DNA from 3 places in the Rhizobium pantanalense genome. Region 3 is predicted to be linked to each of the others. Evidence: riboswitches for the same ligand, from Rfam matches in the RefSeq annotation. Region 3 holds a riboswitch; each other region holds the start of a gene.
What was found. A riboswitch is a leader RNA that binds a small molecule or an ion and turns the genes downstream of it on or off. The one in region 3 is predicted to bind cobalamin.
Positions count from the first base shown of each region.

Region 1: it holds a riboswitch for cobalamin, as region 3 does, so the genes downstream of both, nrdH (glutaredoxin-like protein NrdH) here and cobU (bifunctional adenosylcobinamide kinase/adenosylcobinamide-phosphate guanylyltransferase) in region 3, are expected to answer to the same signal.
Region 2: it holds a riboswitch for cobalamin, as region 3 does, so the genes downstream of both, PH558_RS15995 (aromatic ring-hydroxylating oxygenase subunit alpha) here and cobU (bifunctional adenosylcobinamide kinase/adenosylcobinamide-phosphate guanylyltransferase) in region 3, are expected to answer to the same signal.

Region 1 covers NZ_JAQJCH010000015.1:135,930-145,739, forward strand. The annotation lists gene nrdE (class 1b ribonucleoside-diphosphate reductase subunit alpha) at 1-1,925, opposite strand, end outside; gene nrdI (class Ib ribonucleoside-diphosphate reductase assembly flavoprotein NrdI) at 1,934-2,329, opposite strand; gene nrdH (glutaredoxin-like protein NrdH) at 2,341-2,562, opposite strand; cobalamin riboswitch at 2,812-3,029, opposite strand; gene PH558_RS30110 (hypothetical protein) at 3,190-4,428, shown strand; gene PH558_RS30115 (acyltransferase family protein) at 4,638-5,783, opposite strand; gene PH558_RS30120 (LacI family DNA-binding transcriptional regulator) at 6,044-7,057, shown strand; gene PH558_RS30125 (ABC transporter substrate-binding protein) at 7,082-8,401, shown strand; gene PH558_RS30130 (carbohydrate ABC transporter permease) at 8,453-9,298, shown strand; gene PH558_RS30135 (carbohydrate ABC transporter permease) at 9,295-9,810, shown strand, end outside.
Region 2 covers NZ_JAQJCH010000006.1:20,825-30,634, reverse strand. The annotation lists gene PH558_RS16010 (BA14K family protein) at 1-366, opposite strand, end outside; gene PH558_RS16005 (glycoside hydrolase family 25 protein) at 614-1,624, shown strand; gene PH558_RS16000 (FAD-binding oxidoreductase) at 1,670-2,758, opposite strand; gene PH558_RS15995 (aromatic ring-hydroxylating oxygenase subunit alpha) at 2,761-4,005, opposite strand; cobalamin riboswitch at 4,102-4,306, opposite strand; gene PH558_RS15990 (DUF6656 family protein) at 4,656-5,273, shown strand; gene PH558_RS15985 (L-threonylcarbamoyladenylate synthase) at 5,333-6,307, shown strand; gene PH558_RS15980 (FAD-binding oxidoreductase) at 6,341-7,771, shown strand; gene phnF (phosphonate metabolism transcriptional regulator PhnF) at 7,775-8,509, opposite strand; gene PH558_RS15970 (MOSC domain-containing protein) at 8,582-9,133, shown strand; gene PH558_RS15965 (DNA translocase FtsK) at 9,415-9,810, opposite strand, start outside.
Region 3 covers NZ_JAQJCH010000001.1:1,058,446-1,068,255, reverse strand. The annotation lists gene cobN (cobaltochelatase subunit CobN) at 1-3,669, opposite strand, end outside; gene cobW (cobalamin biosynthesis protein CobW) at 3,912-4,961, opposite strand; gene cobU (bifunctional adenosylcobinamide kinase/adenosylcobinamide-phosphate guanylyltransferase) at 4,967-5,491, opposite strand; cobalamin riboswitch at 5,633-6,030, opposite strand; gene PH558_RS05045 (chloride channel protein) at 6,211-8,007, shown strand; gene PH558_RS05040 (cobyric acid synthase) at 8,004-9,458, opposite strand; gene PH558_RS05035 (hypothetical protein) at 9,694-9,810, shown strand, end outside.

The sequences.
Region 1 (9,810 bases), on a different contig from region 3:
ATGAAGGCGGCCGGATAATAGACGCGGCCGATCTTGCCTTCCTTGCGAATCTCGATCTTGGAGACGATCGGGTGGATCGAGGAGGTCGAGTGGTTGATGTAGGAGATTGAGCCCGTCGGCGGCACGGCCTGCAGGTTCTGGTTATAGAGCCCGCCCTCCATGACAGCTTTTCTCAGATTCTGCCAATCTTCCTGCGTGGGGATGGCAATACCCGCCTTTTCGAAGATTTCCGCGACGCGCTCGGTCACTGGCCTCCATTCCTGCTCAGTATATTTGTCAAAATATTCGCCGGAAGCGTATTTCGAATTCTCGAAGCCCTTGAAGCTCTGGCCGCGCTCGACCGCAAGCAGGTTCGAGGCGCGAATGGCGTGGTAGGTCACTGTGTAGAAATAGATATTGGTGAAATCGACGCCTTCTTCCGAGCCGTAGAAAATGCGCTCGCGGGCGAGATAACCGTGCAGGTTCATCTGACCGAGGCCGATCGCATGGCTTTCGTCATTACCCTTTTCGATCGAGGGTACGGAGGAGATATGGCTCATGTCGGAAACAGCCGTCAGCGCACGGATCGACATTTCGATCGTCTTGCCGAAATCCGGGCTGTCCATTGCTGCAGCAATATTCAGAGAACCGAGATTGCAGGAGATGTCCTTGCCCATATGCTTGTAGGACAGGTCATCGTTGTATGCGCTGGCTTCGCTGACCTGCAAGATTTCCGAGCAGAGATTGCTCATGGTGATGCGGCCGGCAACCGGATTGGCGCGGTTCACCGTATCCTCGAACATGATGTAGGGATAGCCGCTCTCGAACTGGATTTCGGCGATCACCTGGAAGAATTCGCGCGCCTTGATCTTCTTTTTGCGGATGCGGCTGTCGGCCACCATCTCGCGATACTTCTCCGTCACCGAAATCTCGGTGAGCGGCACGCCATAGACGCGCTCCACGTCATAGGGCGAGAATAGGTACATATCCTCGTTGTTCTTCGCGAGCTCGAAAGTAATGTCCGGAATGACCACGCCGAGCGACAGTGTCTTGATGCGGATCTTCTCGTCGGCATTTTCGCGTTTGGTATCGAGGAAGCGCATGATGTCGGGATGGTGAGCGTTCAGGTAGACGGCGCCCGCCCCTTGCCGCGCGCCAAGCTGGTTGGCGTAGGAGAAGGAGTCTTCCAGCAGCTTCATGACGGGAATGATGCCGGACGACTGGTTCTCGATATGCTTGATGGGTGCGCCGGCCTCACGGATGTTGGTGAGCGATAGCGCCACGCCTCCGCCGCGTTTCGAAAGCTGCAGAGCCGAGTTAATGGCGCGGCCGATCGATTCCATATTGTCTTCGACACGCAGCAGGAAGCAGGAGACCAGCTCTCCGCGCTGCTTCTTGCCGGCATTGAGGAAGGTCGGTGTTGCCGGCTGGAAGCGGCCGGAGATAATCTCGTCCACCAGATCGCGCGCAATCTGCTCGCTGCCCTGCGCCAGCGTCAGTGCGACCATGCAGATACGGTCTTCATAACGCTCAAGATAGCGCTTTCCATCGAAGGTCTTCAGCGTGTAGCTGGTGTAGTATTTGAAGGCGCCGAGGAAGGTCGGAAAACGGAATTTCTTCGCATAAGCGTGGTCGAAGAGATCGCGCACGAAATTGAAGGAATACTGATCCAGCACCTCCTGCTCGTAGTAGCCTTCCGTCACTAGATAATCGAGTTTTTCCCTCAGGTTATGGAAGAAGACCGTGTTCTGGTTGACGTGCTGCAGGAAGTACTGCTTGGCCGCCAGGCGGTCCTTGTCGAGCTGGATCTTTCCGTGCTCGTCATAGAGGTTCAGCATGGCGTTCAGTGCGTGATAATCCAATGCTGGTTCCGCGGCCTTGGCTGGCCGATCATTCGTGGTAGCAGAAAAAGTGCTCTGCGGTTTTTCGCCCGCGTCCCGCGACAAAGAAGAGCTTAGCGTATCCAAAATCGTTCCAATCCCTGTCTGACATTGGCGACATCCTCATCCGTGCCCAGAAGTTCGAACCGATAGAGATACGGCACCTGGCATTTGGCAGAGATGATGTCGCCGGCGATCCCGTAGGTCGCGCCGAAGTTGCTGTTGCCCGCGGCGATGACCCCGCGGATGTTCGAACGGTTGCCCGCATCGTTGAGGAAGCGGATCACCTGCTTGGGCACGGCCCCCTTGCCACCGTCGCCGCAATAGGTCGGGACGATCAGGACATAGGGCGAGGTCGCACAAAACTCATCTCCCACGGCAAGCGGGATACGAGCAGCCGGCAATGCGAGCTTGACAACGAAGCGATGGGTATTTTCCGACCGGCTGGAGAAATAGACGATCTCGCCCACCGCCCGGCTCCCTAAGCGAGAGCGCTGATCATGTCGGGACGGAAGCCAGCCCAATGCAGTTCGCCGGCGACGACAACCGGAACCTGGCGATAGCCGAGACCCTGCACCAGCTCATAGGCGGCGGCATCGGTCGATACGTCGACGATAGTGTAGTCGATGCCTTGGCGATCAAGCGCACGAGTCGTGGCTGTGCACTGGACGCAGGCGGGCTTGCTATAGACGGTGATGCTCATGAGATATCCTCGTATGGATGGGCACGGAAAATCGCTCGGGCATCGGATGATGCCCGCTCGGCGGGTGAAAAGTGGAGGCAAACCTAGCCGGCGGCTGGACGCATTTAAGCGGCCGTCACTCGCGCGGGCGACTATGGATACTCAGGAACATGCACTTCACCCCGAAGTTGTTCATGCGGGATCTTCGAGGAAGCGACGGCGGCCATCATGCCGCATGGATCATCGCTCGCCAGCCGAACACCCCGCCCGTGGACGTCAATGCTCAAGGCAGGTCTCCTGGCTCGCGGGTCATAACATTCGTCCTGCCTTCCCAAGACACGAGGTCTCAGTGACGTCATCAAACGAATGCTCACCGCTCACAGTTGCGGGGGCAGCTCCGGCTTAGCGATCATCATGTTCGCCGACCGGATTCCCGTCTTAGCCTCCAATCCTTGCGAATCAGAAGAACCTCGAACACTAGATATAGTATCTTCGGTTAAAATTGCGTCAACTGCTTCGATGGCGTCAAGCCAATTTCGATGTTGATGAACTCCGACAATCTCGCCTGACGCGTGCACAGGGGGCTGGACAGATGCATCGTCACTTCTTTACGTTGCATATGTAATGTTATTACATAAAGGGCTCTCCATGCCAAACACAAGCTCTGGTACCTTCCTTGCAGCCTCATCCTTGGCTTGCGCCTTGCTGCTTCCCTTGCCGTCGTTTGCCGACGACGAAAAGGGGATGGAAAGCTGGCGACTATTCGTCGCCGATCACAGCCTGCCTATCGTCCGTGCGATCGATGCCTCGAGCGGCGAGGAAATCGGCCGGTTCGATCTTGACGGCTATGCCTCCCTGTCTCTCAGTCAGTCCGGCCGCACCATATTTGCCGTGCAAGGCGAAAAGAATGTGGTCCACGCGATAGCAACCGGCATATCCCTCTCCGACCACGGCGAACATCGCGATATCGAGCTTTCCGATCCGAAATTGCTTCCAGCATCGATCAAGGGCGAAAAGCCTGGGCACGTGGTGACCCACGGCAACGATGTCGCGATCTTCTATGACCGCGACGACAAGTTCGACCTCCTGTCCGAAAGTGGCCTTGCCGAAGGCAAAGCGGATATTCGTTCATTCCGGACCATCGCCGCCCACCACGGCGTTGCCGTTCCGATGGACAACCATCTTCTCGTGTCGGTGCCGAACATTGAGGCGCCTGTCAAGGAAGGCGAATTGCCGCCGCGCCTCGGCTTGCGCGTGCTGGACCGAAAGGGAGAGCAGGTCGGCGATATCAAGCGCTGCACAGGGCTTCATGGGGAAGCGACTTCCGCCCGGCTGGTTGCCTTCGGCTGCGAGGAAGGTGTCCTGATCGCTCGCCCCGGCGGTATCGACGGCCCAAAGGTCGAGATGCTCGCCTATGGCTCCTCCCTGCCAAAGGGCAAGGTCTCGACATTGCTCGGCGGCACGTCCATGCAATTCTTCCTCGGCAATTATGGTGAGCAGAAGGTCGTATTGATCGATTCGGACAATTCTGACCAACCCTACAAGCTGATCGAACTGCCGACACGACGGGTCGATTTCATACTCGATCCGGCAAAGCCGCAGATCGGCTACATTCTCACGGAGGACGGCAATCTGCATCTTCTTGATGTCGTGAAAGGCGCGATCGTGAAATCCGAGACCGTTACCGAACCTTACAGCAAGGACGGTCACTGGCGCGACCCGAGGCCTCGTCTGGCGATCGCCGGCAATCTCATCGCCATTACCGATCCGCGCCACAGCCTCGTGCGTATGGTCGATAACCAATCACTGAAGGAAGTCCGCAGCATTCCCGTCGAGGGACAACCCTTTGCGATCGTTGCGGCCGGCGGATCGGGCGCAGTACATTGAGAGCCTGAGGTGTAGAGGTTGTGATCCGCTTCAGATCATCGATCGTTCGTAGCCAGTATCTGACTGCCGTCGCCTTTTTGGAGCGCTATGTTTAAGCGCGATGCCATCGATCACCAACTGCAGATCATCGCAACGGAAGCCGGCTGTCCGGGCCGGCTCTCGACACTTGGCGATCGATAAGAGCCCGGCTTGCCAAACAGCCCTTGATATCAGGCAGCGTGCGGACGCAACTTTGCGTTCGCGGCACTCTCCAGACGAAGCTTCAGTTCGTAAACCACAGCGCAGATTGCCAAAGTGGCAACCGCAATTGGGATAAACGACACGGCGGACAAGAGCCCCATACGATCCAATCCGTAGGCGATCAGCAACATAACAGTCTGGTGGAGAACATAGTAGGTGAGAACCGCCCTGTTGAGATAGCGGATCACGGCGTTTTCCGATCGGCACCAAATCCTGGCATAGCCGAGAACGGCGACGATCGCGCACCATTGGAACGTACCACCAAGTATTCTCCCGACAGACAGCCGCCACATTTCTGGATCACTGGATGGCAGGCTGGGAAACAGGCATACCAAAGCCACCGCGCAAGCGACCGTCAGAATCAACGCCGGTCTCCGCATGTTGACAATAGCATCCCAGCAATCGTCACGCGTTGCCATCACAGCTCCCATCACGAACGCAGCCATATAAACGGCATGGCTATACCAATCAGTCAAAAACTCCAGTGACGGGGGGAAAATTGGTCTCAAAACGAGCCGAAGGAAAATGAACAGCAAGGCGGGCGCTATTAGTACCCATTTGCCCGTAAGCCAAGGGGCAAGCCGATCTCCAATATAGGACAACAACGATGGCCACACCGCCACCGCGAGCGTGATGATCACGGTATAGCTCCACAGATATAGGAGATACCAAAGATGCTGCATGCCGGCGAGCAGCGTCTGCTCACCGCTCGGCAAGGAAACCGGAGTCAAGGTCAGATAATTCCAGAAGACCTCCAAAAGGCTGATATGCACTCCCATCTCGGCGTTCAAAAATACATATATCTGTGGGGGAATCAGAAACGCCATGCCCGCCAGAAAAGGCAGCAATAATTGTCTTGTCCGCGCACTTCTCAATGCGCCTGGAGGACGCTTCACAAGCAGCATGCCAGTCACGGCGCCGGAGATGAAAAACAACAGCGTCATTCGCCACGGATGCGTCAACAAATGGATTATATCGAAGGCGGGAGAACTGTCCGGTGCCTTCAGCATGAAATTTCTCGAATTATAAATCAGGCTAACGTGGTAGACGATCAGCAGCAAAAATGCTGCCACCCTGACAAAATCCAGATCATGCCGACGTGATGGTCTCTCCATATTTTCGCATTTTAGATTTCAACCATTAATTGATTATGTAGTGAACTACTCAAAATTTCCCGTTGGGCCGCAAGCCTCCCTGAAGCTTGGCCGAGCAGGCCAGAGCACCCTGAGGCGAACGCCCATATCGAAAAACGGCACCTTTCCCAAGCACGGCAGTCTCTCCGCCAAAAGGATGGGCAGAGCCCGACGGGACGCTTGACACTCAGCCAGCGAACTTTTATTGATACGTATAACTAATACGTATAAGTACGCGAGCGATGACAAACGGACGAGCAACGCAAAAGGATGTCGCAAGGGCTGCGGGGGTCTCGCAGGCCACCGTTTCCATGGTGCTGAGCGGCGGCGGAGCATCCATACCGGCGGAGACATGGGAGCGCATCACCAAGGCGGCAAAGGACCTCGGCTACGTACCAAACCGTTTTGCGCAAGCGCTCAAGACGAGCCGCACGATGACCATCGCCTGCATCGTGCCCGACATCACCAATCCGTTCTATCCGTCTTTGATTCGCGGCATTCAGTCGATCGCCGACGGCCAGAACTACGATGTGATCACGGTCAACACGGACGGGACGCCCGAGCGCGAGCGTCATTTTCTCGATTGGGCCCGACAGGGCCGTGTCGATGGCGTGGTCGGCGTCTTCTTCACGCTGAAGGCCAAGGATTTCAATCCCTTGGTCGAGGCCGGCGTTCCCATAGTGAGAATTGAATCATCCAAGAAGCGCGGTGGCGAAATTCCGATCGACGACATCTATGTCGACAGCAGGGCGGCGGCGCAGACGGTGACGGAATATCTGCTGCGCCTCGGTCACAAGCGCATCGCGCTCGTCGCCGGTCGCGGCGGTCCGCAGGCCCATCGTATCGAGGGTTATCGTACGGCGCTCTCAAAACTCGGCCATCCCGATCACGTCGTCATTGATGACGAATTTTCCGAGATGGGCGGCGTCCGCGCGGCCGAGAGCATCCTCGGCGGCGATTTCAGACCGACCGCCATCTTTGCCGCAAACGACCTGATGGCGATCGGGGTAATGCAGTCGCTGCGCGAGCACGGCATCCGCATTCCCGAGGATATCGCCGTCGTCGGTTTCGACGATATTTCCGCCGCCAAGCTCGTCACCCCGACGCTGACGACGGTCGCGCAATTTCAATGGAAAATGGGAGAACGTGCCGCGCAGACGCTGATGGATCGCCTTCGCGGACAGAAAACCGGTGCTGGAACCGCTGTTGAAATGCCTTTCGATCTCATCGTCAGGGGTTCGACGCGCAACGAATAAAATCAAATCGGGAGGAGAAAACCGATGCACAGACGTACAGTTTTGAAAGCCGGCTTCGGCCTGGCTGCCCCGCCGCTTATGTCCCGCTTCGCATTCGCGGCGGATCAAAAGCCCATATCCTTCTGGTACGAATCCGCTTCGCCAGAGAACCAAGATAACCTCAAGAACATTCTGATCGACCCGTTCAATGCGGCACATCCCGAAGACCTCCTGAGCATCGACTTCCGCGGCTCGGATCTCGACAAGCAGCTGCGCGTCGCGATGCTGGCCGGCACCGGCCCCGATGTCGTCTTCACGGCCGGCCCGAGTTATGTCGCGGCAATGGCACAGGCCGGTCAGCTTATGCCGCTTGACGACTACGCCAAGAAATACGGATGGGACGAGCGTCTGCTGCCGCTCTTCCTCGATCTCGGCCGCTACAATGGCAAGCTCTACGCGCTCGCGAAGACATACGAAACGCTCGGCCTCTTCTACAACAAGACCTTGTTCGAACAGAACAAATGGAAGGTCCCAACGACGATATCAGATTTCGAGGCGCTTGCCGACGAGATGAAGGCCAAGGGCCTGACCCCATTCGGTGCCGGCAATGCCGACTGGCGCCCGGCCAACGAGCATTATGTCTCGATCGCCATCAATTCGATTGCCGGACCCGAGAATGTCTACAAGGCGCTGACAGGCGCCATTCCGTGGACCGATCCCGCCTTTGTCCACTCGATCGACAAGCTCGCGGAGTGGTGGGATAAGGGATATTTCGGCGACAACTATTTCTCGCTGACGCTTGAGCAAGCCTTTGCGCAGATCGCCAGCGGCCAGGCCGGCATGGCGCCGACCGGCACCTGGAACTTCACCAACGTCCAGACCTATTTCCCGCAGAACAACGCGGAACCCGGTTTCGTCGGCTTCCCGAGCGAGAAAGGCGATCCGATCTTCGCACTCGGCATCGGCTCGACGCTGTCGATCAACGCCAAGTCGGGCAATGCCGATGGCGCCGCAGCCGTTCTCGACTACATGTTCACGGACGACTACTACAGCAAGATGAACTCCGTCTGGCAGGGCGAATGGAACCTGCCGCTGGCTGATCTCTCCAAAGTCAAGCTTTCCGATAAGGTCTTGCCCCTCTACGAGGACGCCATGAAGGAGCTGGCAGGCGCAGTCGCCGCCGGCAAATACGGCTACACGACCTGGACCTTCCTGCCGCCGGCCACAGACACATACCTGGTCAGCGGCATGGAAGAGGTCTGGCTCAAGAAAACGAAGTCGGCCGACTTCCTGAAGAAGCTTGACGAGACCTTCAAGCAGGAACGTGACGCCGGCAAGGCGCCGGCGGTCCCGCCCCGCACCTGACAAGCCGCCGCAGGACGGCGCTGAAAGCGCCGTCCTCGTCCGGAGGATATTATGCACCGACTCTATCTCGTTCCGACGATGATCATTAATATCATCATCGTCCTCGTCCCTGCTTTGCTGACGGTGGCACTCGCCTTCTGCAACTGGGACGGCATTTCCCCGCCCACCTTCGCGGGCCTCGACAATTTCCGCGCGCTTGCCGGCGACCGCGTCTTCTGGCTGGCGCTCGGCAACAACATCATCTGGACCATCGTCTTCCTGACGGTGCCAATCCTCATGGGGCTGCTTGCCGCCTCGATGCTGCTGATCGTGCGCCGCGGCAGCAATTTCTTTCAGGTCGTCTATTTCCTGCCCGTCGTCATCGCGACCGCGATCACGTCCCGCATCTGGCAGGGGATGATCTATAGCCCCGTGACCGGCGTCTTCGGCCTCCTCAAGAAATACGGATTGCCGATCCCCAATCCGCTAACCCAGCCGTCGATCGCACTCTTCGGCGTCGCAACCGTCGACCTGTGGCACTGGTGGGGCTTTCTCTGCGTCATCTTCTTCGCCGCATTGCGGCAGGTGCCGCAGGAGCAGATCGAGGCGGCCCGCATCGAAGGCGCCACCTATTTCCAGATGATGCGCTATGTGCTGCTTCCCGGCATCCGGCCTACGATTACGCTGATGATGATCATGACCGTTATCTGGTCGTTCCTCGCCTTCGATTTCGTCTACATCCTCACCCAAGGCGGCCCCGCCTTCTCTAGCGAACTGTTGTCGACACTCGCCTATCGCAAGGCTTTCTATGATCTGAACGTCGGACAGGCGGCCGCGGCAGCCCTCGTCATCAGCCTGTTCGGGCTGGTCGGCACCTTCTTCTACGTGCGCATCCAGACCAGGGAGGGCGAACAATGAGGCTCGTGGAAAGCCGCTTGACCCTCTGGGTCTGCTATATCCTTCTCGGCATATTCGCCTTCATTGCCCTCTTCCCGATCGCCCTTCTGGTGCTGAACTCGCTGAAGTCGGCGGCTCAGATCGTGCAGAATCCACTCGGCCTGCCGCAACTGATCCGTTGGCAGAATTTTGCCAATGCCTGGAATCACGCGAAATTTTCGCAAACCTTCGTCAACTCGCTGATCGTTTCCGGCACGACGATCGCGCTCGTCTGCACGACATCGTCGCTGACGGCCTATGTGATCGCGCGCCGTAAGATCAAAAGCTGGAAGATCTTCACCTTCTATCTGCTGGCGACTACGACCGCACCGATCCAGCTCTATATCTTCCCGCTCTATTTCGGCTTCGCCAAGCTCGGGCTCATCAACAACATCTTCGGCGTGGCGCTGATCTACACCGCGCTCTACAGCCCCTTTGCCGTGATGCTGCTCAGAACCTATTTCCTGGCGGTTCCAAAGGAGCTTGAGGAAGCA
Region 2 (9,810 bases), on a different contig from region 3:
GTGGCGTGGATTGATGCCGGCACTCGGAGCCGGAGCCGGCGCGTAATAGCGCGGCTGGCTGGCGATCGCGCCGCCCACGAGAGCACCGGCGCCGAACGCTGCCAGCGGGAACCAATAGCCGTCATAATAGCGATAACCGCGACGATAGCCCGGATAGCCGCGATAGCCTCCATACCAGCCACGGCGATAATAGCCGCCGTGACGCCATTGAACCTGTTCGACATTGCCAGGCGCGGCCTGGGCGGGCGCGGACTGCCTTACGATCGGCGCGGCGGGCATCTGCATGGCGAAAGACGGTGTGAAGCTCGTCAGGGCAACGGCAGCCGTTACGGCGACTGTCGCGATTTTTGCACGGAAACCAAGCATTTTCATCTCCATTCCCTGGTTCGACTTGGCACTCAAGTCTGTAGGCGTTTCATGTCGGGAATGCTTCCCGAGCAAGGTTTCGCTGCCTGCTTCGTCGCATATCCGAATAGACGACAAAGAACGCGGCAGCGCGTTATTTAGTTCCTCAAATCCCTACCGATTTAAGGAGTTACGAGGGGCTCCACGATGAATTTATAGTGATTGCTTTCTTAACCCAAGATTAACCAGCAATCCTTACTATTATTTCATGAAAGGATACCGAAAGAGTAACCTCCTCATTTACGGCTTGCTGACGATCCTGGCCCTGATGGGGCCGGTCTCCAAGCCTTCGGCCGGCGAAAGCCCGCCCTGGGGCGATCCGAAAAACGCCCTGATTGTCGATGCTTACGAGCTGAACACCATCAACTGGAACGCGTTTCTGCAGGACAAACGGATAGCCGGCTTCATCTCCAAGGCCTCCGACGGATTGCCCGAAAGCTTCAGCTGCACCGGCGATCACGGCGGCGATACGGTGGCCCATTGCAGGACGATGTGGCGCAAATACGCAGTCAGCCGTGAGCTCTTTCAAACGCGCCGCATGCTGGCAAAGGCGAATGGTCTGTTATGGGGCGCCTATCATCTGGGGCGGCCCGGCAATCCGATCGACCAGGCCAATCATTTTCTCGATTATGCCGATCCACAGCCGGATGAGCTGATGGTGCTCGATATCGACGGCATGGACACGACGCAGTTCATGTCACTCGACGATGCGCAGATCTATGTCGCCCACATCAAGGTCAGGACCGGGCGCTACCCCATTCTCTACGTCAATCACAACACGGCGCGATACATAGCCGACCACCGGGGCACCTATCCGCTGCTGTCGCGGCTGCCCTTGTGGTATGCACGCTACAAGCCTGATGTCAAAGGCACTTTTCCACTCGGCAACTGGGACAATTATGCCATTTGGCAGTTCGCTTCTTCAGACAATTGCTCGGAGAAAAGCTGCCCCTATCGCGTGCCGGGCACGCTCACCGATATCGATGTCAATGTCGTGCCGATGACGAAAATTCAGCTCGCCAAGATCTGGCCGCAGGGCGATCTCCTTCCGGCCAAGCCGCTGCCCGCGCCGGACCTGACGATCGCGCTCGCACAGATGTGCAGCGGGCCGCGCCAGACGCTCGTCTCGCTCATGGCCGATATCGACCCGGTCGTCACGGCGTCAACGCCGCAATCGAAGCCGGTCGAGATCAACGAACTGAATTACCAGGATTTCTAGAGCGGATTTAGACTTTAGGTCGAATAGACCTAAAGTCGTCCGGCTCTAGGCCTCGACCTGGACGTCCGTCTTCGGGCGCGAACAGCAGGCGAGGATATAGCCCTCGTCGATCTCGTCATCGAGAATGCCGCCATTGTGGCTCATCTCGACTTCGCCCGAAAGCTTCAACACCCGGCATGTGCCGCAGAGGCCGGATTCGCAGGCCGCACCGATGCGCACGCCGGCACCGCGCGCCGCCTGAAGCACGGTCTGCCCCGCCGCGCAGACGACATCCTTGCCAGCCATGGTGAAGCGGATCGTCGTCGCGGCCTCGCCCGATGCATCATCGGAAACCTCCGCAAGCGGCGTTGCCGCATTGGCCGGCTGGAAGCTTTCCTGATGGTAGCGCGACATGTCGAAGCCATGGGCTTCCAGCATGGAGCGCACGGCATCCATGAAGACTTCCGGGCCGCAGCAGAAGATCGTCCGATCCATGAAATCCGGCGCCAGCAAACCGATCTTCGCCTTGTCGATGCGGCCCTTCAACCCCGACCAGAGATCCGTCCGGCCGCAGCCTTCGACGATGAAGCCGAGATTGAGGTTCGGCATGAAGCGCGCGAGATATTCGAGCTCCGAGCGGAAAATGATATCGGCCGGGCCGCGCGAGCAGTTGACGAAGGTGATATCAGACAGCGGTGCGATATCGGACATGTAGCGCGTCATCGACATCATCGGCGTGATGCCGGAGCCGGCAGAGATGAAGAGGTATTTCTCGCCGGGATGACGGATATGGCTGAAGTCGCCGAGCGGGCCGAACGCCTTGATGCGCATGCCCGGCTTCAGGTTCTCGAACATCCAGCGCGTGCCGATGCTGTCCTTCTGCGCCTTCACCGTCACGGCGACCGAGAAGGGCCGCGACGGCGTCGACGACAGCGTATAGGTGCGCATGACCGGCTCCGGAGCCGTCGGCAGCTCCAGCGTCACGAACTGGCCCGGCAGATAGCGGAACCAGTTGTCCTTGTCGGAGCGGAACGTGAAGGTCATCACGTCGGGCGCTTCGGGCGTTGCCGAGAGGCATTCGAGCACATGCTGCCTGTCATTCCAGGGCTGCATCTGATCGAGGTGGCGATGCGGAAGGGAGACGGTCATGTTCATGCTCAGGCAACCGCCGACAGCTTGGCTTGGTCGCCCTGCAGCCGGTTGATCATGAACGTCGTGTACCATTCGACGAACTGCATGACGCCACCTTCGTGGATTTCCGAATAGGGACCGGGCTCATAGGCCGGCGAGCGGATGCCGAAGGCATTTTCCTCGACGATGCGGCGGTCCTGATCGTTGGTTTCGGTCCAGACGTGGGTCAGCTCTTCCAGATTATAGTCGACACCTTCGACGGCATCCTTATGGACGAGCCACTTCGTGGTCACGGCGGTTTCCTCGGCGCTGATCGGCAGGACACGGAAGGAAATCGCGTGGTCGCCGAGCATGTGGTTCCACGTCGTCGGATAGTGGAACAGCAGCATGGTGCCGATGCCGTTGATCGTCACGTCGGATGAGAGCGGCCGCCTGACGGCGTTCTGGCCCGACATGGTGTAGCTTTCGGCCCCTTCGATCAGCGGCATGCGCGCGGCGCGGAACTGGCCATCCGGCGAGATCTTGAACTCGCTCGGCAGGCCGGCGGCTTCGCAGCGCTGCCAGTGTTCGGCGATGACGGGGTCATTCATCGCGCCTTGCACGCCGGTGACGGTCGGCGCTTCCGGGAAGGTGCGGCAAAGCTCGGGGTGATTGGCCGCGCAATGGTAGCATTCGCGGTTATTTTCCCAGACGAGCTTCCAGTTGCCCTTTTCGATGATGGTGCTCTGGAAGGCGACCTTGGCTTCGCTGATGCGGTGCGGTGCCATGTAGGGCTCGATCGTGGCGCGAACCGGGGCGAAATCGGGAACGTTCTGCGCGAGGCAGATGAAGATGTAGCCGCCGACGCTTTCGCAGTGAACCGGCTTCAGCGAATATTGGCTCTTGTCGAAATCCTCCGCCATCTGGCGGGCGAAGAGCAGCGAGCCGTCGAGCTCGTAGGTCCACTGGTGATAGGGGCAGACGAGCTTTGCCGAGGAGCCGCGCTCAGTGGTGCAGACACGCGAGCCGCGATGGCGACAGCTATTGTGGAAGGCGCGGATGACCTGATCGCGGCCGCGAACGATCACGACGGGATAATCGCCGATCTGGACGGTGAAATAATTGCCCGCGCGCGGCACTTCGCAATCATGGCCGATGAACAGCCAGTCGCGATAGTAGATCGTCTCCATATCGAGCTTGAAGTAATCCGGATCGGTGTAGAACGGTTGCTCAAGGCTGAAACCCGTCCGGTGGTTCTTCAGTTGCCGCAGAACTTTGCTGCCGATGTCCATTTGCCTATCCTTAGCAGTACCAGGAGGCGGGCAAAGGACATGCGCGGCCGATTGGGAGCGGCCAAAAGCAATGTCCCGACCACCCGCCGCGGTCAGTAAACCTATGTGCCCAAGGCTGGTTTCCGGGCTCTGGAGCGGCGCTGTTTCCAGAGCCCCATGGCACCTTCCCAGGTCGATCCGACCCAGTGGCTTTATCCGCCATGCCTCACTCCACCACCGTTGCGGGGGCAGCGCCGGATTTTGACCGGCTTCCCAATTCTCCGTCTCCCTAGCAGACGGCACCTTGAGATTGATGGCATCATAGCTCCCGGCTCCGCCAGCCGCTGCGCTGCAATGCGACATCGGCTCCGAAATTGACGACAGGCGATACGGGACGTCTGGACGGTTGCATGTCGTGAGAATATTGGAAGGTGATTCAATCATTTACTCGCCCGCGCGAGAGGTGGCCTGAGCATCGCATTTGCATTCTGCCAATGACGCTTTATTCTGATTGCGACAAGCCCGCGAACGGCCGCTATTCAGGAGAATAAGTGCGTGGCGGAAAGCGCCTGCAGAGTCGGTAGCGAGAGTTTTCGCTCAGGCGCGATTAAGCTCGGCTCAAGCTCCGTAATCCATCATGTCCTCCGAAGAGTTTTATAGCGAGATCCGGCATGGCCAAACTCAGATATTTCGACGCTGGGAAGCCCGCCGAGCCCGAACCGGCGCCAGCGGTATCGACGACGGGATACACAGAATTCCTGCGCACCGGCCGCATCAACCGCAACAGACTACACTGGCTGCCGGAAGAGCGGGAATACCTTACCCACGAGCAGGTGGCTGTGCGCACGGCACAGAAGCTCAGGGATGCCGGCGAAAAGACCCATGACCGGCTCAACAGCTTTCACAAGTCCATCCGCTTTCCGAAGCTCATCTTTCACCACACGCTGAAGGACACGCCGCATCTCGGCTATTGCCATGTCACTGCCGCGAGGACGCAATTCGCTCAATATGAGCAGGTGAACTGGGCCTTCTACATCGCCAACTTCTTTGCTCGGATCGGCCAGGAAGAGAATTTCTTCGAGGACATCAGCCTCAAATATTCGCGAATGTATTTCGCGGTCGCGATCCATCCGGACAGGCAAGCCGAAGACAAGAAGCTGACGATCAACCGCGACGTCAGAGGTAATGGCGTGCTGTTCCACACCCACGACCCGCAGATCGCCATCCGCAATGTTCTTCTCCTCGGCGCGCGCAACGAGCAGCTTCGCGATATCATTCGCCAGCTTTGACGATTGATCCGAAGACTCGAAGGGCATAAGAAACGGCCTGAACTGCAAGCAGGCAGGCCATGGCTCGACACATAGACATTCTCGAACATCCGCAAACGGCAATAGAAGTGGCGACAGCGACTCTCGCCGAGGGTCTGCCGATCGGGCTGCCGACGGAGACGGTCTACGGCCTTGCCGCCGATGCCACCAATCCTGCCGCCATTACCCGGATCTACGAGACGAAGGGGCGGCCGCGCTTCAATCCGCTGATCTGCCATATGAGCGATCTCGCCATGGCCGAACGCTATGCGGTCTTCGACCCCATCTCCCGTAAATTGGCGGAAGCCTTCTGGCCCGGCCCGCTGACGCTGGTGCTGCCGCTGAGACCCGACAGCGGCATCCATCCGCTGGCAACCGCCGGGCTCGACACGGTCGGCATCCGCGTGCCGCAAGGCTTTGCAGGCGAGCTGATCCGCGCCTTCGGCCGTCCGCTTGCCGCGCCGAGTGCCAATACTTCGGGCAAGATCAGTGCCACCAGCGCCGATCACGTAAGTGACGATCTCGGGGAACGGATCACGCTCATCCTCGATGCCGGCGCCTCGGTCGTCGGCGTGGAGTCGACCATCGTCAAGGTCGAGGATGGCGAGATGCGCCTGCTGCGGCCCGGCGGGCTGGCGGCAAGCGAGATCGAGCGTGTGGCCGGCAAGGCGCTGAAGCGCAAGAAGAAGGCTTCCGCTGCCATCGAGGCACCGGGGATGATGGCTTCGCATTATGCACCGGGTGCAGCCGTGCGGCTCGACGCGACTGAGGTTTCCCCGAACGAAGCGCTGATCCGCTTCGGGACGCCAGATATTCCGGGCATCGAAAAGGCTATTGCCGTGCTGGATCTGAGCGCTGCCGGCGATCTTTCCGAAGCCGCCGCAAACCTCTTCGACTTCATGAAGCGCGCCGATGCCACCGGTGCGGCCACGATCGCCTTTTCGCATATTCCCGACGAGGGCCTCGGGGAGGCCATCAACGACCGGCTGCGCCGCGCCGCCGCGCCCAGAGAATAAATCAGCCCGACATCATCAGGCAAAGGACACGCCATGAGCAGCTCCGCCCCCTCTTCCGACCTTCTCGATCGCTTCGCCGCCATCGTCGGCGAAAAACATGCCGTGCGGGACCCTGCGGAAATTGCGCCGCATCTGGTGGAAAACCGCGGACTCTATCACGGCGCCTCGCCCATGCTGCTGAAGCCCGGCTCGGTGGAAGAGGTTTCGGCGATCCTCAAGCTTGCCAGTGAGACCGGGACGGCTATCGTTCCGCAGACCGGCAATACCGGCCTTGTTGGCGGCCAGACGCCGCGCGAGGGCTGCTCGGACATCATCCTGTCGCTGGAGCGCATGAGCCGCGTGCGCGATATCGATCCGGTCAGCAATACCATGATCGTCGACGGCGGCTGCATTCTGGCGGATGTTCACAAGGCAGCGGCCGAGCATGGCCGCATGTTTCCGCTTTCGCTTGGTTCCGAAGGCTCCTGCCGTATTGCCGGCAATCTTTCCACCAATGCCGGCGGTACGGCGGTTCTTGCCTATGGCAATATGCGCCAGCTCTGCCTCGGCCTCGAAGTCGTGCTGCCCACGGGCGAGATCTGGAACGGATTGCGCCGCCTGAAGAAGGACAATACCGGCTACGATCTGCGCGATCTCTTCATCGGCGCGGAAGGCACGCTCGGCGTCATCACCGGCGCGGTGCTAAAACTCTTTCCACAGCCACTCGGCCATCAGGTCGCCTTTGCCGGCCTGCAATCGGTCGATGATGCGCTGACCCTGTTCAAGAATGCCTCCCGCCTCTGCGGCACGGCGCTGACCGGCTTCGAGCTGATGCCGCGCATCGGCGTCGAATTCACCACGCGACATATTCCGGGCGTGCGCGACCCGCTGGAGACGGTGCATCCCTGGTATGTGCTGATCGACATCTCCACCTCGGATTCGGCCGAAACGGCCGAGCGGATGATGACGACACTGCTGGAAAAGGGCTACGAAGACGGTCTCGTCCAGGATGCAACCATCGCCAGCTCGGAAGCACAGCAGAAGGCCATCTGGCATATGCGCGAGAGCATGTCAGACGCCCAGAAACCGGAAGGTGGCTCGATCAAGCACGATGTTTCCGTGCCGGTCGCGCAAATCCCGCAATTCATGGCGGAAGCCGAAAAGGCGGTTATCGCTGCCATGCCGGGCGCACGCGTCTGCGCCTTCGGCCATATGGGCGACGGCAATATCCACTACAACATCTCGCAACCCGTCGGCGCCGACAAGACCGAGTTCATCGGCCGCTGGCGCGAGATCAACAAGATCGTGCATGGTCTGGTGCTGCGGCATGGCGGTTCGATCTCAGCCGAGCACGGCATCGGCCAGCTGAAGCGCGATGAATTGGCTTCGATCCGCTCCGATATCGAGATCGACCTGATGCGCCGGATCAAGACGGCTTTCGATCCGGCGGGGATCATGAATCCTGGCAAGGTCCTTAAGGTCTGAGGTTTAGACTGTCACGACGACCCGCTCGGAAGCGAAGCAGCCGATCTGGCAGGAAATGACCATACCATCGGCATCAATGTCCTCGCCGGCATAGGCAAGCACTGGTACGAGGCGCGATTGCTGCAGCAGGCGGGCTTCGACTTCAGTCGGCATGCGCGCGGTGATGTCGGTGGAGCGGCGCCAATAGTCCGTCACGCCATACTCCCTCAGGGCTGCCGTGAACGAGCCCATTGCGGCGAACTTCTCCGCCAGGCGGGGGAAGCGCTTTGCCGAGCAGCTGCGCATGACGACGGAGACGGGAAGCGCGTCGGCATTGGCGACCAGGCACATGTTCAGCACTGCCTCGCCCGGCCGCAAATTCAGCCTTGAGGCGATATCGGCGGATGCCGGACCCTCCTTCACCGAGAAAACCTTGCGCGTGAGGTTCGCATCCGTCGCAGTCAGATCCTTGCTGAACCGCACCTTGCCGCCCAGTTGGAAACGAACGGGCATATCGGCGCGGACATAGGCACCGCTGCCGCGCGCCACGCGTAATAGTCCCTCCCCTTCCAGTTCTGCGATCGCACGCCGCATCGTCACCCTGGAGACGCCGAATTGTTCGGACAGGGCCCGCTCGCTCGGCAGGCGACTACCCGGAGCATAACTGCCCTTGTCGATAGCGCGTCGGAGTTCCGCGGCAACGCTCGCCCAGCCTCCAGCAACTTTTGCGCCTTCGCCCTGTCGATTTTTCTCTTCCATCACAAATCTGTCGCCTTGAAATTGGTATATACCAATTTATAAAGATTCAGATCGTTTATGGAAGGGTTCGGCATGGGCGACAAGCGAATATATGTGACTTCGGTCAGCAGCAGCGGCGTGCATGAGTTCAGCAAGCAGACCAAAGATTACATTCAACTGCTGACCGGGCTCGGCGTGGAGGGCGACGCGCATATGGGGGTGACGGTGAAGCATCGCTCACGCGTCGCGATCGATCCGACCCAACCCAACCTGCGCCAAGTGCACCTCATTCAGGAGGAGCTGTTCGACGAGCTTACTGAAAAGGGTTTTTCCGTTTCGCCGGGTGACATGGGCGAGAACATTGCGACCCGAGGGATCGACCTGCTCTCGCTGCCCCAGGGGACACGCCTGCATATCGGCGCGGAAGCGATCATCGAGGTCACGGGCCTGCGCAATCCCTGCAAGCAGATCGATAATTTTCAGAAGGGCTTGCTGCACGCTGTACTCGACAAGGATGCCGATGGCGGGTTGGTCCGCAAGGCGGGGATCATGGGCATTGTCGTGCAGGGCGGCTGTGTTCAGCGAAATCAGATTATCCACGTCGAATTGCCGCCGCTGCCGCATGTCAAGCTTGAGCGGGTTTGATGCGCTCCGTATGAAGAGAGGTTAGCTTTAAGTATGCCGCGCGTCTGATACCCCCTCTGTCGCTTTCGCGACATCTCCCCCACACGGGGGGAGATTGGTAGTTTGCAGCGCTCTTTCGCCTCAAGCTGATATCGCGTCTGTTGAAATCGAAGTTTCTATCTTAACAAGGGCAGGCGGCAAACTCCCAACGATCTCTCCCCGTGTGGGGAGATGTCGCGAAAGCGACAGAGGGGGTGCGCACTCTCCGCGACGACCGCGGCCAGCGTCGCCCCCCAGCTGGATCAATCGAAATCGTCCTGGCCCGAATTGCCGCCGCCATTGCGGTTACCGGAGATGATCTCGCGTTTGCCGACGTGGTTGGCGGGGCCGACCAGACCGTCCTTTTCCATGCGCTCGACGAGCGAGGCGGCGCGGTTGTAGCCGATGCCGAGGCGGCGCTGGATGTAGGAGGTCGAGCACTTCTTGTCGCGCATGACCACCTTGATCGCCTGTTCGTAGAGATCGTCCCCGTCTTCCGAGGCGATCGCGCCCTTGTCGAAGACAGCCGTATCTTCTTCCTCGTCTTCCTCATCCTCGTCGGCGGTAACCGTGTCGAGATATTCCGGACGGCCCTGCAGCTTCAGGTGCGCCACGACCTTCTCGACTTCCTCATCGGAAACGAAGGGGCCATGGACACG
Region 3 (9,810 bases):
ATTGACGACGCGCCCGCGCACCACACGGCCGATCTCCTCTTCGAGCGAGCGGATCACAGGCTTCTCCGGCCTCGAATGATCGTTGTGGTAGATCGAGGGACGCGCACCGCCGAGCTGCTCGGCCGCCGCCGCCATGCCGCCCTCGAACTGATAATAATCGTCGCTGTCGAGCAAATCGTGCTCGCGATTGTCCTGGTTCTGCACGACCGCCTGGATCGAACGCAACCGCTCCTCGAAGACGCCCCGTTCGGCTCTTCCTTCTTCGCCGGCACCATAGGCATAACTGCCCCAGACGAGATAGGCCTCGGCCAAATCGGCACGCCGCTCCCATCCCTTCTCGTCGATGAGCGCCTGCAGACCGGCACCGTAGGCTCCGGGCTTGGAGCCGAAGATGCGATAGCCGGCCCTGCGGCTAGCGGAGACCGTATCGAGGCCGGCGGCTTCGAGCCGCGCGATCTCGTCCCGCATGCGCGCCGCAATGGGATTATCCGCAGCATCTTCATCAAGCATGCCGACGGCACGGATTGCCTTGTCGAACAAGGCGATCTGCTCGGGAAAGGCGTCGCGGAAAAAACCTGAGATACGCAACGTGACATCGACACGCGGCCGCCGGAGCATGGCAGGCGGGATGATCTCGTAGCCGGTGACGCGGCGCGAGGTCATGTCCCAGACGGGCTTGACGCCGATCAGCGCCAGCGCCTGCGCGATATCGTCGCCACCCGTGCGCATGTTCGACGTGCCCCAGGCTGTCAGGCCGAAGGAAACGGGCCATTCGCCGTGATCCTGAACATAGCGGCGGATGAGCAATTCGGCCGATTTCTTGCCAAGCTCATAGGCAGCCGGCGTCGGAACCGCACGGCTGTCGACCGAATAAAAATTCCGCCCCGTTGGCAATACATCCGGCCGGCCACGTGTCGGTGCGCCGGAGGGGCCGGGCGGAACGAAGCGGCCGTCGAGGCCTTTGAGCAGAGCTGCGATTTCCGCATCGCCGCAGGCGAGGATGGACGGCTGAAGCTCTGCGGCAATCTCGTCAAGAACCATGCGGGTATTGGGCCAGTTCTCCGGGCAGGCAGTTTCGCCATTCACGAGTTCTGCGGCCAGGAGTTCGATGCGCTCGACAGTATCGCCCTGAGTGCGCCAGGAGGCTCCCGAGACATCTTGGAGGATTGTGGGGCGCGGCCCAGTCCATTCGGCGGCCATGTCGCAATCCAAAGGATCGAATGGCTTGTTCGGAGAGATACCCCCCTCTGTCAGCTTCGCTGAAATCTCCCCCACAAGGGGGGAGATTGGTGGGAGTATGCCGTCCGTCTCTCCTGATGCATCACCAACCGCATCAACGGGTTCGATAGTCATTTGAGGCGATGTTGTGCCGCGAGCAACCAATCTCCCCCCTTGTGGGGGAGATGTCGCGAAGGCGACAGAGGGGGGTATCGCACCCTCCACGCCCGCGAACGCATCCCGCGCAATCGCCCGCTGCAAACTCTGATCGCCACCCTCGCCCACTCCGCGCGGCACCCTTGCCAGCGCCACCGTCAAATCGGTCAGCAGCCGTCCAGCAGGAGAAACGCCGAAGATGTGCAACCCGTCGCGGATCTGCATTTCCTTGAGGTCGCAGAGATAGGCATCAAGCTTGCGCAAGGCCTCGTCTTCACCCTCACCCTTGGCGATGCCCGCATCCTGATCCAGCCCGATATCGGCGACGAGATCAAGGATTTGCTTGCGGAGCAGACGGATGCGGCGCGGATCGCCGCCCGAGGCCTCGTAATATTCGTCGACCAGCGCCTCCAGATCTTTCAGCGGACCATAGCTCTCTGCCCGCGTCAGCGGCGGCGTCAGGTGGTCGATGATGACGGCGCTTGTGCGGCGCTTGGCCTGCGTGCCCTCGCCGGGATCGTTGACGATGAAGGGATAGAGGTTCGGCAGCGGCCCGAGAATGGCTTCCGGATAGCAGCTTTCCGACAGCGCCAGCGCCTTGCCCGGCAGCCATTCGAGATTACCGTGCTTGCCCATGTGGATGACCGCATGCGCATCGAAGGAACGGCGAAGGAAGGCATAGAAGGCGAGATAGCCGTGCGGCGGCACGAGATCGGGAGAGTGGTAGCTCTCCTTCGGATCGATATTGTAGCCTCGGGCCGGCTGGATACCAACGAGCACATCGCCGAAGCGGGCGAACGGCAGGGCAAAGCCGTCACCAATCGCGTAAGGGTCCGCCGCCGGCTCGCCCCAGCGCGCCATGATTTCATCCTGAATCTGTTTGGGAAGCGACGAGAATAAATCCCTGTAGTCGCTGAAGGAAAGCCTCTCGCGGACGACGCGGCCATCGTGCCCCGAATTTGTCGGCCCTTCCGCCAGATGCCGCATCAGCGCATCGCCATCGGCAGGCAGATCGGCAACGCCGTAACCCGCCGCCCTCATTGCCCTCAGCACTTCGATCGTGCCAGCCGGCGTATCGAGCCCGACGCCATTGCCCAGGCGCCCATCGCGATTAGGATAGTTCGCCATAACAAGCGCGACGCGGCGATCGCCGGGCGGCGTATTACGCAGCCGCGCCCAATTGGCAGCGAGCCGCGCCGTATAGCGCATGCGATCCTCGAGCGGTTCGCTCGCGACGATATTGGCCTCGACCCGCTCGTCATAACGGGCAGCCGCCTTGAACGACACGGCGCGGGCGAGAACACGGCCATCGACCTCGGGCAGCGCCACGTTCATGCCGAGATCGCGCGCCGAAAGCCCCTGCGAGGATGCCTTCCACGCCTCTTTCGATGAAGCCGAGAAGATGGCCTGCAGAACGACGGCATCGCCCGTTTCCAGCACCGTCGCCTGGCGATCCGCGCCAGGCGCCGAAACGGCAAAGCCCGTCGCGTTGATGACCACGCCCGGCTTCAGCTCGGTAAAGACACTTTCGAGAATGCCGACGGATACGGCATCCTTGAGACTATAGGCAAAGACCGGCAGCGGCCGCATGCCCTCGGCAATGAGCGCCTCTATCATGGCTTCGACGGGCCTGGTTTCACCGCTCTGTACGAGGGCGCGGTAGAAAGAAATTGCGACCGTCGGAGGTTCGAGCCCCTCCGGGACCACCACCCCCAAATTGGAAACTCTCCGCCACTCCTCGACACCGATCACGCCGCGGCTCGGCCACCATATGCCGGCCTTCATCAGGGGCACTGCTGGCATCGGCTTCTCTGCGCCCGAGAGCATCGCCTCGGCGTAGGCAAGAAACGCCCGCGAATTCGTCTCTCCGCCCTCGATCAGATAGGACCAGAGGGCATTGAGATCGTCGAGCGCGACGTTGGAGAATGGTGTCAGCCCGGGATCGGGCTTCGAATCGCCCGGCAACACCGCGATAAGGGCCTCCTGACGCACCGCACAGGCATGCAGCGCCTCCAGCGCATAATGGAAGTAACTCGCCCCTCCCAGCGCCCGCACGATGATGAGCTTCGCATGCCGCGCCGTCCTGTCGATATAGGTATCGACGGACATCGGATGCTTGAGGCTCATCAGGCTTGCAAGCCGAAGGGAACGATCGCCCTCACCATGCGCTGTGGCAATCGCCGCAAGCTCGGTATCGGCAGCCGACAGAAAGAGGATATCGCCGGGCGACTGCCCGAGATCGATCGCCTCCTCGCCGTCGCTGATCGTTCCCTTTTGAGCCAGGAGGAGATGCATCAGACCTTAGAGTATGCGGCGGCATACCCCCCTCTGTCCCTTCGGGACATCTCCCCCACAAGGGGGAAGATTATTTGGCGCCATGCCTCACCCCATCGACCATCCGAAGCGACTAAAACCTCGGTAGTCAGCCGTTTCGCAAAAACGTAGTCGCGAGTTCCCAATCTCTCCCCTTGTGGGGGAGATGTCGCGAAAGGTCCGATGGACACGGGGGGTATCGCACGGCAAAGACACGACATCGATTAGACCAATGCCTCGATTGCCTTGCGAACGATCGCCGCGTCCATCTCATGCAGGCCGATCACCACGAGCCGGGTCGCGCGCGCTTCACCCGGCGTCCAGGCGCGATCGAAATAGGTATCGATGCGGCTGCCGACGGCCTGAAGCTGCAGGCGCATGGGCTTGCCGGGGACATCGACGAAGCCCTTGAGGCGCAGCACATCATGCTCCGCAATCACGCGCTTCAGCGCATCGACGAAGGCGGCCGGATCGGCAATCGGGCCGAGTTCCACGACGAAGCTGTCGAATTCGTCATGGTCATGCGGCGTGCCGTCCTCATGCTCCAGTTCATGATGGGATTTGCGGTTGACGATATCGTCTTCCGTGCCGATGCCGAGGCCGAGCAGGACGGCAGCGGGCACGTCACCATTCTTCGCCTCGATGATTGTCGGCTTGCGGGCGGTGCGCGAGGCGACCTCGGCGCGCACACGGCCGAGTCCGTCGACGTCGATCAGGTCGGTCTTGTTGAGCACGATCAGATCGGCACAGGTCAGCTGATCTTCGAACAGTTCCTCGATCGGGCTTTCGTGGTCCAGCGAGTCGTCCTCGACGCGGGCAGCCTCGACAGCGTCGTGATCGTCGGCAAAGCGGCCGGCGGCAACGGCGGCGCTGTCGACGACGGTGATGACGCCGTCCACGGTCACGTGGGTGCGGATATCGGGCCAGTTGAAGGCAGCGACCAGCGGCTGCGGCAGAGCAAGGCCCGAGGTCTCGATGACGATATGATCCGGGCGCGCATCACGCTCCAAAAGCTTCGTCATGGTGGGAATGAAATCGTCGGCGACGGTGCAGCAGATGCAGCCATTGGTCAGCTCGATGATATCGTCCTCGGTGCAGTTCTCCGCGCCGCAGCCCTTCAGCACGTCGCCGTCGACGCCGAGGTCGCCGAACTCGTTGATGATCAGAGCGATCTTCTTGCCACCGGCATTCTGCAGGAGGTTGCGGATCATCGTCGTCTTGCCGGCTCCCAGGAAGCCGGTGATGACGGTGGCGGGAATCTTTTCCTGGTTCATATGGATCAGCCCTTCATTTTCAGCGGCAAGCCCGCTGCGATAAAATAAACTTCGGCACTTGCCGCAGCGACCATCTGGTGCAGGCGGCCGGCATGGTCGCGAAATTCGCGCGCCATGCGATTTTCCGGCACGATTCCCAGGCCAACCTCGTTGGAGACGAGAACGAGCCTTGATCGCGCAGTTGGTAGAAATGCAGTGAGAGCGGCAAATTCCGCCGCCATGTCACGCTCGGCCATCATCAGATTGGTCACCCAGAGCGTCAGGCAGTCGATAAGCACCGCCCGCCCCTCCGCGTCGACAGCGGCAAGCTGCCCGACGAGATCGATCGGCTCCTCATGCGTCTGCCAGAGATCGCCGCGATCGGCACGATGTTGGGCGATGCGCTCGCGCATCTCATCGTCCCACGCCTGCCCCGTCGCCACATAGTGACGTTCGAGACCGGTGTCCGAAACCAGAGATTCAGCAAACCTGGATTTGCCGGAACGCGCGCCGCCAAGGACGAAGACCGCTTGGGAAATAGAAGCCGACATGCGTTATGCCCACTCCCAAGCAAAAGCGAGGGTCGGCAGCACGTCGCTGGAACCGGGAAACAGGCGCCCATACGCCGAAAACTCGTCTTGCGCCATGACAACCTCCGTGCTGGCAGCGGAACTCGCGTCCCAAAACAGGCTCTGCGCCCGGCACGCATGGCAGGTCTCCTGGCTCGCGGATAAGACGCCGCGACGGGGGCGGACCGAAACGGTCGCCCCCGATCGTGCGCCAGCGGATCCTTCTCGCCTTCCCGGCAATGCATCATGAAAAGGCGGACGATTCGTAGAATAAGAGGCGTCCAGCCCCGGTTGATCATGATGCCACACCAGTGGCTTTTTCGATTTGAGCCTCCCCCGCCCCGTTCGCCCCATGCGAACTATCGACAGAATCGGCTTCAAACCGAACGAAAGACCCTGACCGCTCTACAGTCGCGGGGTCGGCTGTGATGAGAACGCCCGGATTGGGTCCGCCCCTTCACATTCCCTTTTCATCCCATGCGGCAGATCGCCGCTCAGGAACCATTCGTTATGCCGCAATGATTAGGCTTTCACTTAGTTCAAGTCAATCAAGGGCATGGATGCGACCTGCGCCATCCTGATTGCGAAATCGGTTGAAAATTCGCATGAAATCAGCGGCTTTTTTGCCGTATTTCTTTGATGTTAGGAGTTTATAGAGGGTAAGCCCTCACATTCGAGCAAAAACGTATCGTCCGCTTCCAATGCTACAGAAATTCCAACCGCGACGTCTCGGCGTCTTCTCGGTCCTATTCGATCTCGGTCGCTTCAGGGCATTGCTGCGTCGTGGCGAGCTGGGACTTGTTTTTGCCGGCGCCCTGGTGGGAATAGCGTCCGGCTGTGCCGTTACCGCGATGAGCTATATCTCGCGCAAACTTCACAGCGTCATCTACGGCATAACCGACTACGAACGCTTGAGTTCGGCGGCGATGGCAATTCAGGACAAATCCGTATTGTTCATTGCACCGATCGCAGGGGGCATCATTCTCGGCATATTGCTCTACATATTATCGCGCACGCGCAAGAAACCGATGGTCGACCCGATCGAGGCCAATGCGCTACATGGCGGTCGCATGTCGCTGACCGACAGCATCATCGTCGCCGTGCAGAACCTGATCTCCAATGGATTCGGCGCGTCTGTCGGGCTTGAAGCAGGTTACACACAGCTCGCGGCCGGCATTGCCTCCAAATTCGGCTATAAGATGCAGATGCGCCGCGCGGACCTGCGCATGCTCGTCGGATGCGGCGCGGCCGGCGCTATTGCCGCAGCATTCAATGCGCCGCTCACCGGCGCCTTCTACGCCTTCGAGCTCATTATCGGCAGCTATTCGATCGTGACCCTCACACCCGTCGTCGTTTCGGCGCTCATATCAACCATGATAGCAAGACTGCTCGCCGGCGACGATTTTGCCATCGATATCGATCATTTCGGGGCGATCGTTCCGGCGGATTATCTTCCAGCCATCCTGCTTGGTGCCTTCTGCGCCGGTATCGGCATCCTGATCATGCAGGGCGTCGCCTGGGTCGAAGAATTGGCACGCAAGAGTTCCATCGCGCCGCCGTTCCGGCCCGCGCTCGGCGGCCTGGTCGTCGGAACACTGGCGTTGATTTCGCCGCAGGTCCTGTCTGCCGGCCATGGCGCGCTGCATCTCAATCTGTCTACGGACGTGACGCTGGGCGCCTTGGCGGGTCTATTCCTGCTGAAATCGCTCGCCTCCGCAATATCGATCGGCTCCGGCTTCAGAGGCGGCCTCTTCTTCGCCTCGCTGTTCATGGGCGCGCTGCTCGGCAAGATCTTCGCCTATTGCGCACCCTATTTCGATCATGCCACGCTGACGCCGGCCGTCTATGCCGTCGTCGGCATGAGCTCGCTTGCTGTTGCCATCATCGGCGGCCCGCTGACCATGACCTTCCTGGCGCTTGAAATCACCGGGGACTTTCCGATCACCGCCCTGGTGCTGGCCGCCGTCATCACCTCGTCGCTCGTGGTGCGCACGACCTTCGGCTACTCCTTCGCCACATGGCGCTTCCACCTACGCGGCGAGAGCATCCGCAGCGCCCATGACGTCGGCTGGATCCGCAATCTCACGGTCGCTCGCATGATGCGCCCCGACGTGCATACGGGCAGTATCGACATGAGCATCGAAGAATTCCGCAAGAATTTTCCGATCGGCTCGGCCCAGCGCGTCATCCTGATCGACAAGAACGAGAAATATTCCGGAATGGTTCTCGTGCCCGACGTCTATGCGAGCCCGATCGAAAAAGACGACGAGGAACACGGTCTTTCCGATTTCATCCGGCTCCGCAACGAATTCCTGCAGCCGCAGATGAACGCCAAGCAGGCAGCCGCCATGTTTGAGCAGACCAAGAGCGAAGCGCTCGTTGTGGTCAACGATTTGATCGAGCGCAAGGTCATCGGTCTACTGACGGAGAGCTATACGCTGCGCCGCTACAGCGAAGAGCTCGACCGCCGCCGCCGGGAAGTGTCAGGCGAACTCTAACTGACCAGGCTGTCAAGCCAGGCGGGATCGAGCACAGCTTCCAGCTCTGCCGCAACTTCGTCCAGAGCCGCGTCGACGCTGGCGCGATAGTTCGTGCGCTCGCCGGAAAGGCCGAAGCTTGCCAGCAGCTTTGCCCGGTAAGCATCACTGCCGAAGAGCCCATGCAGATATGTGCCCATGACGCGTCCATCCGGCGATATCGCTCCATCGGGCCGCCCGTCGATCATGGCCGATGGCCGCTCGCAGTCCGGCCCCCGCGTCACGCCAAGATGGATTTCATAGCCCGATAGCGGCACCTCATATTCCGTAGAAATGGCAGTACTGTTGCGCACCGTCTTTTCCGGCGCCATTTCCGTCTCGATATCCAAAAGGCCCAATCCGGGCGTATCAGTCACCGATCCCTCGATACCGAGCGGATCGTGAACCATATGGCCGAGCATCTGATAGCCGCCGCAAATGCCGATGACGCGCCCGCCGTGGCGCACATGCGCGGCTATATCGCGGTCCCATCCCTGTTGGCGCAGATCAAGCAGATCACCGATCGTCGACTTGGAGCCCGGCAATATCACAAGCCCCGCATGCGCAGGCAAACGCTCACCGGCGCGGACGAAGACCAGATCGACATCCGGCTCGGCCCGCAACGGATCGAGATCGTCAAAATTGGCGATGCGCGACAACACGGGTACGGCTACCTTCAAAGCACCGGACGAGCCGCGGGCAAGCCGCTCCAGCACGACCGAATCCTCCGCCGGCAGGCGCGCCGCCGCCTTCAACCACGGCACGACACCATGGCATTGCCAGCCCGTGAAGCCGCGAATCGCCTCTATGCCCTCGCCAAAAAGCGAGACATCGCCACGGAACTTGTTGATGAGATAGCCGCGGATCATCCGCCGGTCTTCCTCCGGCAAGATATGGTACGTGCCGACCAGCGACGCGATCACGCCGCCGCGATCTATGTCGCCGACCAGCACGACCGGGACATTGGCGCGCGTCGCAAAACCCATATTGGCAATGTCGCCGCGCCGCAGATTGATCTCGGCGGGCGAACCTGCCCCCTCAACGATGACGAGATCCGTCCCCGCCCGCATTGTGGCGAAGCTTTCGAGCACCGCACCGAGGAGCTGCGGCTTGAGCGCCTGATAGTCTCTGCCCTTGGCATGCCCCCAGACCTTGCCCTGCACGATGATCTGGCTGCCGGTTTCCGATTGTGGTTTCAACAGTACCGGATTCATGTGAACAGATGAGGGCACCCGCGCCGCCAGCGATTGCAGCCACTGCGCCCGTCCGATCTCGCCGCCATCTTCGGCAACGGCGGCATTGTTCGACATATTCTGCGGCTTGAATGGGCGCACCCTTACACCCCTGTTTGCGAACAGCCGGCATAGTCCTGCGACCAATACCGTTTTTCCGACATCGGAGCCGGTTCCCTGCAGCATGATCGCTCTTGTCATTCCCCACCACCTCGATGCCGCTACAGCCACTGAAACGCTAGATTCCGCCTTGATTCTGCCGCGATCTCCGGCTTCCGGAAAGAGTGACCACGATACAAAAATGCACCACCCTCAAACATGCTCTGTTTGCGACATTGGATGACGATTTCATCCATTGTGAGTTAGGCGGAAGAGGGTTATCTCCATCGCGAAAACACACAACGAAACCGGCCGGTCCGGGTCGGAGGATACCCCAATGCTCTTCATCTTCAACAGACAGAATTCCATTCAGATCGCCTGGAATGGCAAGCTTCCGGTTCGCCGCCCGGAGAGCCGCCTGCAGCAGCTCGACACGCGCTTCGGCACAATCGGC